DNA from 3 places in the Enterococcus sp. AAFC-DPL-5146 genome. Region 2 is predicted to be linked to each of the others. Evidence: predicted binding sites of a transcription regulator. Region 2 holds the regulator's gene; each other region holds the start of a gene.
What was found. The regulator CtsR, encoded in region 2, represses protease genes until heat stress. The targets are predictions, from matches to a motif close to TTGGTCAAAAAAGGTCAAANA.
Positions count from the first base shown of each region.

Region 1 (5,145 bases), 1.3 Mb from region 2:
CTGGTTTACCAAATAGTGTAATCAATATTTTAATTAATTATGTTTATAATATTCAAAAACAACCTACTTTAAAAGCAGATTATGTCAATCGAATTGCTAATGAATGGGCGCAAAGTGGTATTTTTTCACCAGAGAAAGCTATCCAGCATGTGCGAGAAATAGCCAAAAAAGGCAAAGAACAAAAAGAAACCAGACAGCGCTACGGACAAAACAATCGGCCGATTCGTCAAGAAACGCTACCAGATTGGGTGGATAATCCAATCGAAGAAAAGAAACTTTCACCAGAAAGACAGGCTGAATTAGAAAGAGAACTCAGAGAATTATTAAACGAAGAAGGTGATTGATAATGGAAGATGTAGGGAAAGAAATGTCAAAAATCATTCAAAAGCGAGATATGAACGAGAGATATAATGAACTAGTTGAAGTTGTTATGAAAGATGCTGATGTAAAACAGTTTATTGAAGAGAATCGTGAACGCTTAACAGATGAAGACATTCGCAAAAGTTATTCAAAATTATACGAATATGTTCAAGAAAAAAGAAAATACCAACTGAATGATCCGACAATGATTGCTCCAGGGTATGAACCAAAATTAGCCTTGAACTTCCATTACATTGACGTCACTTACGTACCTACTGAGGCTCTAATTGCTAAACAACGAGAAGATGAAATCCGTAAACGTGTTAAAGCGATGGATATGCCCAAAGATGTTCGTGAAGCTCGCTTAAATAATTTTGACTTAAGTTCAGATGGAAGAGAAGAAGCATTTGCAAATGCAATGAAATTTATAAAAGAATACTCTCAAGCACCAAAAGAGTTCCACAAGGGGCTTTATTTAAAAGGGACTTTTGGTGTAGGTAAATCTTTCTTATTAGGAGCGATTGCTAATAATTTAGCAGAAAGAGGCTTTGTAACAACTATTGTTCATTTTCCAACATTTACAGTTGAAATGAAACAAGCGATTGCCAAAGATTTAGTCGGTGAAAAGTTAGATGCTGTTAAAAAATCACCAGTATTGATGATTGATGATTTAGGTGCAGAGTCAATGACTTCTTGGATTCGCGATGATGTATTAAGTGTTATTTTACAGTATCGTATGCAGGAACAATTAGTAACCTTTTTTTCATCTAACCTAGATTTAAAAGAGTTAGAAAAGCACTTATCTGTGACTCAACGTGGAGAACAAGAACCTTTAAAAGCCCGTCGAATCATGGAACGTATCCGCTACCTAGCAAAAGAGATTACTATGTCTGGCAACGATCGAAGAAATGGTTAATAAGCTGTCTATCTATTAGGCAGTTTTTTCAATGCTTTGACGAGGAAAATAAAAGGTAGATTTTTTTAGATATGTATTTATGCTTGAACATAAATAGTGAGGGAGGTTATTTATGAAGAAGATTATAATAACGTTACTAACGGTTTGTGCATTAATTTCTTTAGGAGCTTGTGGAGAAAATAAAAGAGAGGCGCCAAAAGGAAGTGAGGAGACAAGTATGAGTAGTAAGAAACATCATAACAGTGAAGAAACATCCAGCAGCTTAGAACACAAAAAAGAAAATGCTGTATTTACAGCACTATTAGTTGAAGATGCCAAGAAAAATGATACAGTAGATAAATCTATTCGCCTTGTTTTGAATCAAGTGGAAGCAATTGAAGATCCCGAAAAAATAGTTAATATGATGAAAAATGGGGGAGTTATTCTAAATGTCGCCGAGGAACAATTAGCTGATGGCATTACTGAAGAAGAACTTAAAACTGGGGATAAAATTCAATTCACTTTAGTTAGTTTACCTGCTATGACTATGTCGATTCCACCACAAGTTGCAGGGAATTCAGTTATTAAAGTTGAAAAAATATAAAAATAGTAAGTATGAAACTTTTTAAATAACTACCGAAAAAAAGACTGAATCTCATTAATTGAGATTCAGTCTTTTTTACATGGATAACTCATATTATTTGCTAAAATAGTAAGTTGCGTTATCATAAAAAGAGAAGAATAATTAATCAAAAATTAATAGCGTTCAATTTGACCTTTGTTGACCAATTGTGTATAATTGTTTTATAAGGTCAGAGTTGATCAGACTTAAGACCCTAAAAAAAATAGTACAAAAGACGTAATGTCTTTTTGATAAATAAACGATATTATGTTAATAGTAGCCAATTTTAGGAGGTAATTCTATGAATATCGAAAAAATGACAACAACCTTGCAAGAAGCAATTGCAGAGTCGCAACAGGTAGCAATAACTCGTCATCATCAGGAAATTGATATCGCTCATTTATGGAAGATTTTTTTACAGCCAAATCATTTTGGACGTAATTTTTACACAGATGCTGGATTGGATGTAGAAGCGTTTGAACATGAAATTGATAAAGCTATTGATGAATATCCAAGTATTCAAGGTAGCAATATCCAATACGGTCAGAGTATGAGCCAAAATCTATTTAATTTATTAGGGGAAGCAGATAAAATCAGAGAATCCTTTGGAGATGAGTTTCTAGCAACTGAAGTTGTGATTTTAGCGCTAATGAAATTAAAAAATTATCGTTTAACAAAATATTTAACAAGCCAAGGAATCACTGAAAAAGAACTACGTAAAAATATCGAAGATATAAGAGGGGGAGATCGTGTGACTTCTCAAAACCAAGAAGAACAATACAAAGCTTTAGAAAAATATGGTGTTGACTTAGTTCAACAGGTTAAAAGCGGTAACCAAGATCCAATTATCGGTCGGGATGAAGAAATTCGTGATGTAATTCGAATTCTTTCTCGTAAAACAAAAAATAATCCCGTCTTAATTGGCGAACCCGGAGTTGGTAAAACAGCGATTATTGAAGGTTTAGCCCAAAGAATTGTTCGTAAAGATGTGCCGGAGAACCTAAAAGACAAAATTATTTTCTCATTAGATATGGGGGCATTGATTGCAGGTGCCAAGTTCCGTGGTGAATTTGAAGAACGACTAAAAGCAGTTTTGAAAGAAGTTAAAAAAAGCGAAGGTCGAATTATATTATTCATCGATGAAATTCATAACATTGTTGGTGCTGGTAAAACAGAAGGCAGCATGGATGCTGGAAACTTGTTGAAACCAATGCTAGCTCGTGGCGAACTGCATTTAATCGGTGCGACAACTTTGGATGAGTATCGTCAATACATGGAAAAAGACAAAGCGCTAGAACGTCGTTTCCAAAAAGTATTAGTGAAAGAACCAACTGTTGAAGATACAATTAGTATTTTACGTGGATTAAAAGAACGTTTTGAAATCCACCACAGCGTTAATATCCACGATAATGCTTTAGTTGCTGCCGCAACATTATCAGATCGTTATATTACGGATCGTTTCTTACCAGACAAAGCAATTGATTTAGTTGATGAAGCTAGTGCCACGATTCGTGTCGAAATGAATTCAATGCCTACGGAACTGGATCAAGTAACGCGTCGTTTGATGCAATTGGAAATCGAAGAAGCGGCATTGAAGAAAGAATCAGATGATGCTAGCAAAAAACGTTTAAGTGCATTACAAGAAGAGTTAGCTGATCTTCGAGAAGAAGCCAATGCAATGAAGATGCAGTGGGAAACTGAAAAAGAAGAAGTTAACGCTGTAAGTAATAAACGTAGTGAAATCGATAAAGCCAAACATGAATTGGAAGATGCTGAGAACAACTACGATTTAGAAAGAGCAGCTGTACTTCGTCATGGTACGATTCCTCAATTAGAAGAAGAACTGAAAGATCTTGAAGCTAAAAATGCCAAAGATAATGTAAGAATGGTACAAGAAGCCGTGACTGAAAATGAAATTGCTCAAGTTGTCGGCCGCTTAACAGGGATTCCTGTAACCAAACTTGTTGAAGGTGAACGTGAAAAGTTAATGAAATTAAACGAAACCCTTCATAAACGTGTTATCGGTCAAGATGAAGCAGTGGATGCTGTAAGTGATGCGGTGATTCGTTCCCGAGCAGGCTTACAAGATCCAAACCGCCCTTTAGGTTCTTTCTTATTCTTAGGCCCAACAGGTGTTGGTAAAACAGAACTAGCCAAAGCGTTAGCAGAAGACTTATTTGATTCAGAAGATCATATGGTTCGAATCGATATGAGTGAGTATATGGAAAAACATAGCGTGTCTCGCTTAGTTGGAGCCCCTCCAGGTTATATCGGTTATGAAGAAGGTGGCCAATTAACAGAAGCTGTCCGTCGTAATCCTTATACAATCGTTTTATTAGATGAAATCGAAAAGGCTCATCCTGATGTATTTAACATTTTACTTCAAGTTTTGGATGACGGTCGTTTGACTGATTCTAAAGGACGTGTGGTTGATTTTAAAAATACCGTTATGATTATGACAAGTAATATTGGTTCTCAATTGTTGCTTGAAGGAGTCACTTCACAAGGAACCATCCCTGAAGAAGTAGAAGAGCAAGTAATGACGATTTTACGCGGTAATTTCAAACCAGAATTCTTAAACAGAATAGATGATACAATTTTATTCGCCCCGCTAAGCCTAGATAATGTCAAGGGAATTATCGGAAAAATGACCGCTCAATTAGCAAACCGTTTAGAGCACCAAGAAATCGAATTAGTGATTTCAGAAGAAGCAAAAACGTGGATTGCAGAAAGTGGATATGATCCAGCATATGGTGCCCGTCCGCTGAAACGTTTTATTACAAAAGAAGTTGAAACACCATTAGCAAAAGAAATCGTTTCAGGAAGAGTATTACCAAAAACGAAAGTAACAATCAGTTTAGTAAACGATCAATTAGTATTTGAAAATGAACCAATAGAAGAATAATCGCTAATTTTGAAGTGATTACTTTCTATTCAGATTTTTAGAGTGGAAAAACTAGAATTATTTAGTTTTTTCACTCTTTTTACTTTGAAATAATTGATAAAATATCAAATTGTTATAAAATGATAGAAGAGCAAATGATTGGGAGGATTCCTATGGAAAAAATGAAAGACCGTGTCGTCATGTTGGGAGATGCAATTATTGCAATAATTATTACAATCATGGTTTTGGATCTGCCTATAAACTTAACTCAGTCAGGCAATATTGAATTCATTACGTTAATACGCTCAATAGGAATTTATTTTATCAGCTTTTGTTTTGTCGGAAATTTATGGTATCAAACAGCACAAGTTTTTAATCATGTCA
Region 1 is NZ_CM177103.1:1,238,296-1,243,440, forward strand. It holds gene AC4BB2_RS05545 (replication initiation and membrane attachment family protein) at 1-344, shown strand, start outside; gene dnaI (primosomal protein DnaI) at 347-1,276, shown strand; gene AC4BB2_RS05555 (hypothetical protein) at 1,389-1,859, shown strand; gene clpB (ATP-dependent chaperone ClpB) at 2,179-4,782, shown strand; gene AC4BB2_RS05565 (TMEM175 family protein) at 4,935-5,145, shown strand, end outside.
Region 1: clpB (ATP-dependent chaperone ClpB) is a predicted target of CtsR. The motif match lies at 2,024-2,044, and genes of this name have one in related genera.

Region 2 (5,145 bases):
TGGGGCGGTCGCCTCCTAAAAGGTAACGGAGGCGCCCAAAGGTTCCCTCAGAATGGTTGGAAATCATTCGCAGAGTGTAAAGGCAGAAGGGAGCTTGACTGCGAGACTTACAAGTCGAGCAGGGACGAAAGTCGGGCTTAGTGATCCGGTGGTTCCGCATGGAAGGGCCATCGCTCAACGGATAAAAGCTACCCTGGGGATAACAGGCTTATCTCCCCCAAGAGTCCACATCGACGGGGAGGTTTGGCACCTCGATGTCGGCTCGTCGCATCCTGGGGCTGTAGTCGGTCCCAAGGGTTGGGCTGTTCGCCCATTAAAGCGGCACGCGAGCTGGGTTCAGAACGTCGTGAGACAGTTCGGTCCCTATCCGTCGCGGGCGTTGGAAATTTGAGAGGAGCTGTCCTTAGTACGAGAGGACCGGGATGGACTTACCGCTGGTGTACCAGTTGTTCTGCCAAGGGCATTGCTGGGTAGCTATGTAGGGAAGGGATAAACGCTGAAAGCATCTAAGTGTGAAGCCCACCTCAAGATGAGATTTCCCATTTCTTTAAGAAAGTAAGACCCCTGAGAGATGATCAGGTAGATAGGTTGGAAGTGGAAGTGCAGTGATGTACGGAGCGGACCAATACTAATCGGTCGAGGACTTAACCAAAGAAACGAAATAAAAAAGTTTTTCGGAAGCTTTGATTACTACTTCAATCCAGTTTTGAGTGAATAATCACTCAACTTAATAGTAACAACACCCAGTGTGGTGGCGATAGCGAGAAGGATACACCTGTTCCCATGCCGAACACAGAAGTTAAGCTTCTTAGCGCCGATTGTAGTGAAGGGTTTCCCTTTGTGAGAGTAGGACGTCGCCACGCTAAAGTGTTGTCTTGGAGGTTTAGCTCAGCTGGGAGAGCACCTGCCTTACAAGCAGGGGGTCGGCGGTTCGATCCCGTCAACCTCCATTTTTTGAGCCGTTAGCTCAGTTGGTAGAGCATCTGACTTTTAATCAGAGGGTCGCAGGTTCGAGCCCTGCACGGCTCATAGAAATATTTTGCGGGTGTGGCGGAATTGGCAGACGCACTAGATTTAGGATCTAGCGCCTTACGGCGTGGGGGTTCAAGTCCCTTCACCCGCATTTTTAGTCTCGTTTCATAACTAGGCAAATACGCCGGCTTAGCTCAGTTGGTAGAGCATCTGATTTGTAATCAGAGGGTCGAGGGTTCAAATCCTTTAGCCGGCATCCAAATTGCGGAAATAGCTCAGTGGTAGAGCACCACCTTGCCAAGGTGGGGGTCGCGGGTTCGAACCCCGTTTTCCGCTTAGCTTGTTCTTTTCGCCGGGGTGGCGGAACTGGCAGACGCACAGGACTTAAAATCCTGCGGTGAGTGATCACCGTACCGGTTCGATTCCGGTCCTCGGCATTAGTAATGTAGCACCCATAGCTCAACTGGATAGAGTGTTTGACTACGAATCAAAAGGTTAGGGGTTCGACTCCCTTTGGGTGCATAGTTAAAATGTTTGACTGCGGATTAGAAGGTTCAAAGAACTTGATTCCTTTTAAGCGTTTAGTCTTTTTTTATTATTATAGCTACGGGAAGTAGCTCAGCTTGGTAGAGCACTTGGTTTGGGACCAAGGGGTCGCAGGTTCGAATCCTGTCTTCCCGATTTTTAGAACAGAGTAATTACTCTGTTCTTTTTTGTTTAATCGTTAATGATAAACATTAGATATCCAAACATATTTATCTTTTCTTATCAAATTGGGCATTCTTCTTTATTAAACACTTGAAATTATGTATAATTAAGGTCAGTATTAGTCAAGGGAAAAGGATGAGTGTGATGAGTAATCAAAATACTTCAGATTTAATAGAAGCGTATTTAAAGAAGATTCTTGAAGAAAGCAGTAAGATTGAAATTCGTAGAGCGGAAATGGCTCACTTATTCAATTGTGTTCCTTCCCAGATTAATTATGTAATCAACACGCGTTTTACAATTCAACGTGGGTACTCTGTTGAAAGTAAACGTGGTGGTGGCGGCTATATCAGAATCGCAAAGGTACAAATTTCTGATAGTGACCAGTTGTTAAAACAAATCGCCCAATTTACAGGGAATGAACTCTCAGAAAAAGATGCACTGATCTTTGTACAGAAGTTGTATGAAGAAGACGTAATCACGAAAAGAGAAGGAAATATTATGTTGTCTGTACTTGGAAAACAAGTATTGGGCAAAGCAGGATCTGATGAAGATTATTTACGTGCTCAATTGATGCATTCATTTTTAGAACGTTTGAGTTACGAGGAGGAATGATAGTATGGACGAATTATTTACAGAAAGTGCCAAGGCGGTTTTAGCTATTGCACAAGAAGAAGCAAAATATTTTAGGCATCAATCCGTGGGCTCAGAACATTTATTGTTAGCTTTGGTGTTGGAGCCAAACGGAATTGCTGGGAAAGCTTTGCGCCAGTTAAGCGCAGATAAAAATGATATCCGTGAAGAGATTGAACATTTAACTGGATATGGAACGGTTAAAGGATATCCTAAAGGTGCATATTTACCTTATTCTCCTCGTGCAAAACAAGTTTTTGCTTATGCTGGTGATGAAGCTAAACGCTTAGGAGCACCTAATATAGGAACAGAACACATTTTACTGGGATTATTAAGAGATGAAGATATACTAGCTTCCCGTATTTTATTGAATTTAGGTTTAAGTCTATCAAAGATGCGTCAATTAGTAATGAAGAAAATAGGAGTTACTGATCCACAAATGAGCGGTAACGTTGGGCGTCGTCGCAATAACCAAGCTCAAAAATCAGCTCCTAAAGGAACACCAACGTTAGATTCTTTAGCACGTGATTTAACAAAATTAGCACGTGAAAACGATTTGGATCCTGTCGTTGGACGTTCACAAGAAGTTAGACGTTTAATCCAAATATTAAGCCGCAGAACTAAAAATAATCCTGTTTTGGTCGGAGAACCTGGTGTTGGTAAAACAGCAATCGCAGAAGGTTTAGCTCAAAAAATCGTCAATGGTGAAGTACCTGAGGATATGTTGGAAAAACGTTTGATGATGCTAGACATGGGTGCCTTAGTTGCTGGCACGAAATATCGTGGTGAGTTTGAAGATCGTTTGAAAAAAGTGATTGATGAAATTTATCAAGATGGACAAGTGATTTTATTTATCGATGAATTGCATACTTTAATCGGTGCGGGCGGTGCAGAAGGTGCGATTGATGCATCTAATATTTTGAAGCCAGCTCTTGCTCGTGGTGAACTGCAAACGATCGGTGCAACAACACTAGATGAGTACCAAAAATATATTGAAAAAGATTCTGCTTTAGAACGTCGTTTTGCTCGAGTGCAAGTTGATGAACCGACGCCTGAAGAAGCAGAGGAAATTTTAAAAGGTCTGCGTTCCCGTTATGAAGAACATCATGGGGTAGAAATTACTGACGATGCCTTACATGCAGCAGTTCATTTATCGGTACGTTATATTAATTCTCGTCAATTACCTGATAAAGCTATTGACTTGATGGATGAGTCGGCTGCAAAAGTTCGTTTAGATTTAGCCGATGAACCTTCTGAAATCAATAATTTGCGTTTGGAAATTGCTCGTTTGATTCAAGAAAAAGAAGAAGCAATCCAGACTCAATCTTTTGAAAGTGCAGCAAGGTTACGCCAAAAAGAGAAAAAATTGGCTCGAAAACTAGAAAATATTCTAATGTTGGAAGAAAAAGAAGCATCGGGCTATGGAAATCGTGTTACTGAGCAAGATGTCGCAAATGTTGTTTCACAATGGACAGGTGTTCCTTTACAACAGTTAGAGAAAAAAGAAAGTGAACGTTTACTGGAATTAGAAAGTATCTTACACCACAGGGTTGTTGGACAAGATGAAGCTGTTCAAGCTGTTTCACGTGCAATTCGACGCGCCCGTAGTGGGTTAAAAGATCCAAACAGACCAATTGGTTCATTTATGTTCTTAGGCCCAACAGGTGTTGGTAAAACGGAGCTTGCGAAAGCTTTAGCTGAAACAATGTTTGGCAGTGAAGATTCTCTTGTCCGAGTGGATATGTCAGAATTTATGGAAAAATACAGCACTAGCCGTTTGATTGGTTCGCCCCCAGGTTATGTTGGGTATGAAGAAGGCGGACAATTAACTGAAAAAATCCGTCAAAAACCATATTCTGTTATCTTGTTAGATGAAGTAGAAAAAGCACATCCAGATGTATTTAATATTTTATTACAAGTATTAGATGATGGTCATTTAACTGATTCTAAAGGACGTAAAGTTGATTTTAGAAATACGATTTTGATTATGACTTCAAATATTGGTGCAACAGCGATTCGTGAAGAAAAAAATGTCGGGTTCAATGTGAAAGATTTGACGAAAGATTACGATGCGATGCAAAAACGGATTCTGGAAGAATTAAAAAAAGCTTTCCGTCCTGAATTTTTAAATCGTGTCGATGAAACAGTAGTCTTCCGCTCGCTAGATCAAGCTGAAATTCACGAGATTGTGAAAATCATGAGTAAATCAATTGTTCAACGTTTGAGAGAACAAGATGTCAATGTGAAAATCACAGCAGCTGCAATTGAAGTAATCGGCAAAGTTGGTTTTGATCCTGAATATGGTGCAAGACCGATTCGAAGAGCACTACAAAAAGAAGTGGAAGATCGTTTAAGTGAAGCGCTACTTTCTGGTCAGATTCATTTAGGCGATAAAGTGACAGTTGGGGCAAGCAAAGGGAAGATAACCTTGAATGTTAAATCACCTAAACAAGAACCAGTCTTACAATCCGTTTGATTATAACTATCGAAATACCGAAGCAGTGTTAAATCACCTGCTTCGGTATTTTTAATTTTAGGGAAAATAAAAAAGAATAGAGGAGCTGATTTGTGAAAAAAGTTCGTTAAAATAAAGAGAGGCTATTGGAAAGTTTGTGAACCTGTGCTACTATAAAACAGTCGTTAGAAGGCTACAAAAATAAAAAAAAGTGCCAAATAATTTTAGTTGAATGAGCGATTTAAGCTACTTAGCTTTATGAACTAGCATCTCGGAAAAAAAGACAAAATTTGCCTGTGACTAAAAGTGTCATATTTCAACTTTTACTATCATTTAGTCGATGCTAAGCTTGTGTATTCAGTTTTAAAATTATCTAGATT
Region 2 is NZ_CM177103.1:2,894,711-2,899,855, reverse strand. It holds rRNA gene AC4BB2_RS13270 (23S ribosomal RNA) at 1-652, shown strand, start outside; rRNA gene rrf (5S ribosomal RNA) at 748-863, shown strand; tRNA gene AC4BB2_RS13260 (tRNA-Val) at 878-950, shown strand; tRNA gene AC4BB2_RS13255 (tRNA-Lys) at 957-1,029, shown strand; tRNA gene AC4BB2_RS13250 (tRNA-Leu) at 1,042-1,123, shown strand; tRNA gene AC4BB2_RS13245 (tRNA-Thr) at 1,156-1,228, shown strand; tRNA gene AC4BB2_RS13240 (tRNA-Gly) at 1,237-1,308, shown strand; tRNA gene AC4BB2_RS13235 (tRNA-Leu) at 1,324-1,409, shown strand; tRNA gene AC4BB2_RS13230 (tRNA-Arg) at 1,421-1,494, shown strand; tRNA gene AC4BB2_RS13225 (tRNA-Pro) at 1,580-1,653, shown strand; gene AC4BB2_RS13220 (CtsR family transcriptional regulator) at 1,825-2,292, shown strand; gene AC4BB2_RS13215 (ATP-dependent Clp protease ATP-binding subunit) at 2,297-4,786, shown strand.

Region 3 (5,145 bases), 900 kb from region 2:
TTGAATTCAATAATCCCATCAAAACGGTTTAAGAATTCAGGTGTGAAGAAATTGTTTAATTGTCCTAAAACGGATTTAGTCACTCCATCACGTGCGGCACCAAAGCCAACATTTGCTTCTACATTACCAGTACCTGCATTACTTGTCATGATAATGATTGTATCTTTGAAGCTGACGGTTCTGCCTTGGGCATCTGTTAAACGGCCGTCATCAAGAATTTGCAAGAACATATGCAATACATCTGGATGTGCTTTTTCGATTTCATCTAATAGAATCAAGCTGTATGGATTACGACGAACTTTTTCAGTTAACTGTCCAGCTTCATCATATCCTACGTAACCTGGAGGTGAACCAATCAATTTAGATACGCTGTGTTTTTCCATGTATTCACTCATATCAAAACGAATCATGGAATCTTCTGAACCGAATAATTCGTATGCTAATTGTTTGGCTAGTTCTGTTTTACCCACACCAGTTGGTCCAACAAATAAGAAAGAGCCGATTGGACGATTTTTTTTGCCTAAACCAACACGGTTACGGCGAATGGCTTTTGATACTTTATCAACAGCATCATCTTGTCCAACAACATTAGTTTTTAAATCAACAGCTAGATTTTTTAATTGTGTTTGTTCTTTTTCTTTCAAGTCACCGACAGGGATACCTGTTTTTTGTTCAACGATAGCTTCGATATTTTGTTCGCCAATTACAGGAGTTTCTTCATCACTGATTTGTTTTTCCTTCATTGATTGCAGTTTATTGATTTGATCACGGTAATAAGCCGCTTTTTCAAAATCTTCTTCTGCTGAAGCTTGTTGTTTCTGTTCTTCAGCGTCTGCTAGTTTCTTTTCGATTGTTTTAGGATCTACGATTTGAATCGTTAAATTCATTTTAGAACCAGATTCGTCTAATAAATCAATTGCTTTGTCTGGTAAGAAGCGGTCTTGAATGTAACGATTGGATAATGTTGCAGCAGCAACGATCGCTTCATCTGTGTATTTTACATGATGATAATCTTCATAACGCTTTTGCAGACCTTTCAGGATAGCAATTGTTTCATCAACTGTTGGTTCATCAACGCGAACAGGTTGCATCCGCCGTTCCAACGCAGCATCTTTTTCAATGATACGGTATTCATTAAGCGTAGTTGCTCCAACCATTTGTAACTCGCCACGAGCTAATGCTGGTTTTAAAATATTTCCCGCATCCATGTTGCCGTCACCAGCCGAACCAGCGCCGACGATTTCATGAACCTCATCTATAAAGAGGATGATATTTTCTGCTTGTTTGATTTCTTCAATCAATTTTTGCATGCGTTCTTCAAATTGGCCACGGATTCCTGTTCCTTGAACTAATGAAACCACGTCTAAACGAATGACTTCTTTGTCCAATAATTTTTGTGGCACATCACCATCGACAATTTTTTGTGCTAATCCTTCGACAACAGCTGTTTTACCAACACCAGGTTCACCGATTAAGACCGGATTATTCTTAGTCCGCCGATTTAAAATTTCAATCACACGTTTGATTTCTTCATCACGACCGACAACAGGATCAATATCACCATTTCTAGCAGCTTGAGTAATATTAATGCCGTATTCACCTAATAATCCATTTCCTTGGCCAGCACCTCTAGGAGGCTGCCCGCCATTAAAGCCGTTGCCGTCACCAAATTGAGTAGGCGGAATTTGAGCATTAGGATTTCCTTGTTGTTCTTGCATTTGACGAGATAAAGAGCGATATAGGTCATCTAAACTTCCAAAACCAAAAGGATCTTGTTGAGACATTGTTGGTTGATTATCGTTTGCTTGTGCTTTTAATTTTTGATAGCAACTTTGGCAATAATCTAATTGCTTTCTTTGACCATTAACATTTGCATATAAATGAATCGTTGCTGGATTTTGTTGACAATTTTGACAGATCATAGGATAAAACACGTCCTTTCAAAATAAGACTAATCATGTATCAAAGTCAGTTTTATAAAGTCAAATAGATCGCTGACCATTTTTGACCTTTGACATTATTATAGCATCTTTTTAGTAAGAATCAAGCAATTGAACTCTGATTTGTTTCAATAAAGAAATTACAAAATCATAGTAATCAGACATTTATTTTATATACAAGAGAATTTATTATATTTTTGTAAAATTAATAGGGATTATTTATATGAACAATAGTCATAATTTAGACAAAAATCTCTTTTTGTCATACAATAACGTCAGTTGGAAAATAAAAGTGAAAGCTGTGATCAATCGATGCATGAAAATCCATTTGAAGAACAAATCAATGCCTTAAAGGAAGGGGAAATCTCTGAACTTATCGTAGAACCAAAAGATTTTACGGTCTTTAGAGAGGTTTGGAAAAATTTACCGGATCGAATGTCAATTGTCGGAGAAGCCGGATTAAATGGACGAATTATATATCACTATATGAAGGAAGAGAAATAATTGATTATTTTATTAGATAAAAATTAGGTGAAAAGTGTTGTAACTACTCAAAAAAAATGGTAATCTTAAAAATTGAAAGGGTATTATCCAGCTTGTAGTTTCATTTGAAACGTACCAAGAAAGGAAAACCCTAACATAAAAAATTATTTTACTTACGAAGGAGACCGATTCATATGGAAAAGAAAGAATTTCACATTGTAGCAGAAACAGGGATTCACGCTCGTCCAGCTACTTTATTAGTACAAACTGCAAGTAAATTTAACTCAGATATCAACTTAGAATACAAAGGTAAATCTGTTAACCTTAAATCAATCATGGGTGTTATGTCTCTTGGTGTTGGTCAAGGTTCAGACGTAACTATTTCAGTTGATGGTGTAGACGAAGCAGACGCATTAGCTGCAATCGTGGACACAATGAAAAAAGAAGGATTGTCTGAATAATGTCTGAAATGCTAAAAGGAATTGCCGCAAGTGATGGTGTTGCTATTGCTAAAGCTTACCTGTTAGTTCAACCTGATTTGTCTTTCGACAAAAAATCTGTAGATGATGTATCTGCTGAAGAGAGCCGTTTAGATGATGCCTTAGCAAAATCAACGACTGAGTTGCAAGCAATCAGAGAAAAAGCAGCGCAAAGCCTTGGTGAAGAAGAAGCTCAAGTATTTGATGCACATTTAATGGTTTTGTCTGACCCAGAAATGATTGGTCAAATCAAACAAAACATTCAAGATAATAAAGTAAATGCTGAATCAGCATTAAAAGAAGTAACTGATATGTATATCGGTATGTTTGAAGCAATGGATGATAATGCTTACATGCAAGAACGTGCTGCAGATATACGTGACGTTGCTAAACGTATTTTAGCTCACTTATTAGGTGTAACTCTTCCTAATCCTTCAATGATTAACGAAGAAGTAGTTGTGGTTGCCCATGACTTAACACCAAGTGATACTGCTCAATTAGATCGTACTTATGTAAAGGCATTCGTAACGGATATTGGTGGACGTACTTCTCACTCAGCTATCATGGCTCGTTCTCTTGAAATTCCTGCAATCGTAGGAACAAAAGAAATCACTGCCAAAGTCAAAGAAGGCGATATTTTAGCAGTTAATGGGATTGATGGCGATGTTATCGTTCATCCGTCTGACGCTGAAAAAGCTGACTTTGAAGCTAAAGGTAAAGCTTATGCTGATCTTAAAGCTGAATGGGATAAATTAAAACATGCTGAAACAATAACTGCTGATGGCAAACATATTGAGCTTGCTGCAAATATTGGTACTCCTAAAGATTTAGAAGGCGTACGCAATAACGGTGGAGAAGCTGTTGGTTTATATCGTACAGAATTCTTATATATGGATTCTCCAGATTTCCCAACAGAAGATGATCAATATAAAGCATACACAGCAGTGCTTGAAGGAATGAACGGCAAACCTGTCGTGGTTCGTACAATGGATATTGGTGGAGATAAAGAATTACCTTATCTTCAATTACCTCATGAAATGAACCCATTCTTAGGTTACCGAGCTTTACGTATCAGCTTGTCTGAACGTGGGGATGACATGTTCCGTACGCAAATGCGTGCATTATTACGTGCATCTGTTCATGGTAACTTACGTATCATGTTCCCAATGGTTGCTACATTGAAAGAATTCAGAGCAGCGAAGAAAATCTTTGATGAAGAAAAAGCAAAATTAGTTTCTGAAGGAACTAAAGTTTCTGATACGATTCAAGTTGGTATCATGATCGAAATTCCTGCAGCAGCTGTAATTGCTGATAAATTTGCCAAAGAAGTAGATTTCTTTAGTATTGGTACCAATGATTTGATCCAATACACAATGGCAGCAGACCGTATGAACGAACGTGTTTCTTACCTTTACCAACCATATAACCCATCAATTTTACGTTTGATCAAAAACGTGATTGACGCATCTCATGCTGAAGGTAAATGGACTGGTATGTGTGGAGAAATGGCGGGCGACCAAACTGCAGTGCCTCTATTAGTAGGTATGGGCTTAGATGAGTTCTCAATGAGTGCAACATCTATCCTTAAAACTCGCAGCTTAATGAAACGTCTAGATACTAAGAAAATGACTGAACTTGCGGATCGTGCATTGAATGACTGCGATACAATGGAAGAAGTTATGGAATTAGTTAAAGAGTATACGAAATAAAATGAATAATGAAACGAAGGTAAAGGATTAGTGATAATTCTTACCTTCGTTTTTTTATTATAGATAATAAAGCATTATCAAATGGAAAAAACCTTTGTGGTAGAAACCACAAAGGAAAAAGTTTACTCTCAATAGTTACTTTTAGTTGGTAGTAAGAAAATTCTTAATTTCATTTTTATAGGTAGGTAAGTCATAGACAATAGAAGTAGGATGACCGGCACCTTCAATTAGTACTAGTTTTTTCTTAGATGCAATCGAAGCATTAAAAATATCTTCTGCCATAGATGTTGGAACAGCAAAGTCTGCATCACCATGAATGATTAATAATGGGATAGTCGACGATGCAGCATCCTTGATGGGAGAGATGTCATCTAATGAAACACCTTGTCTTTTAACTGAAAGATTATTCAATTCTTTTATGATAGGTTCTTTTAAAAAGCCTAATTTTTGTAACATATGTCTGAATAGTTCTGTTAAATCAGAATAACCGCAATCTTCAATTATAGCTGTAACATTTTTCGGTAAATCCTTCAT
Region 3 is NZ_CM177103.1:809,573-814,717, forward strand. It holds gene AC4BB2_RS03705 (ATP-dependent Clp protease ATP-binding subunit) at 1-1,922, opposite strand, end outside; gene ykzS (protein YkzS) at 2,253-2,444, shown strand; gene AC4BB2_RS03715 (phosphocarrier protein HPr) at 2,618-2,884, shown strand; gene ptsP (phosphoenolpyruvate--protein phosphotransferase) at 2,884-4,611, shown strand; gene AC4BB2_RS03725 (alpha/beta hydrolase) at 4,753-5,145, opposite strand, start outside.
Region 3: AC4BB2_RS03705 (ATP-dependent Clp protease ATP-binding subunit) is a predicted target of CtsR. The motif match lies at 1,992-2,012, and genes of this name have one in related genera.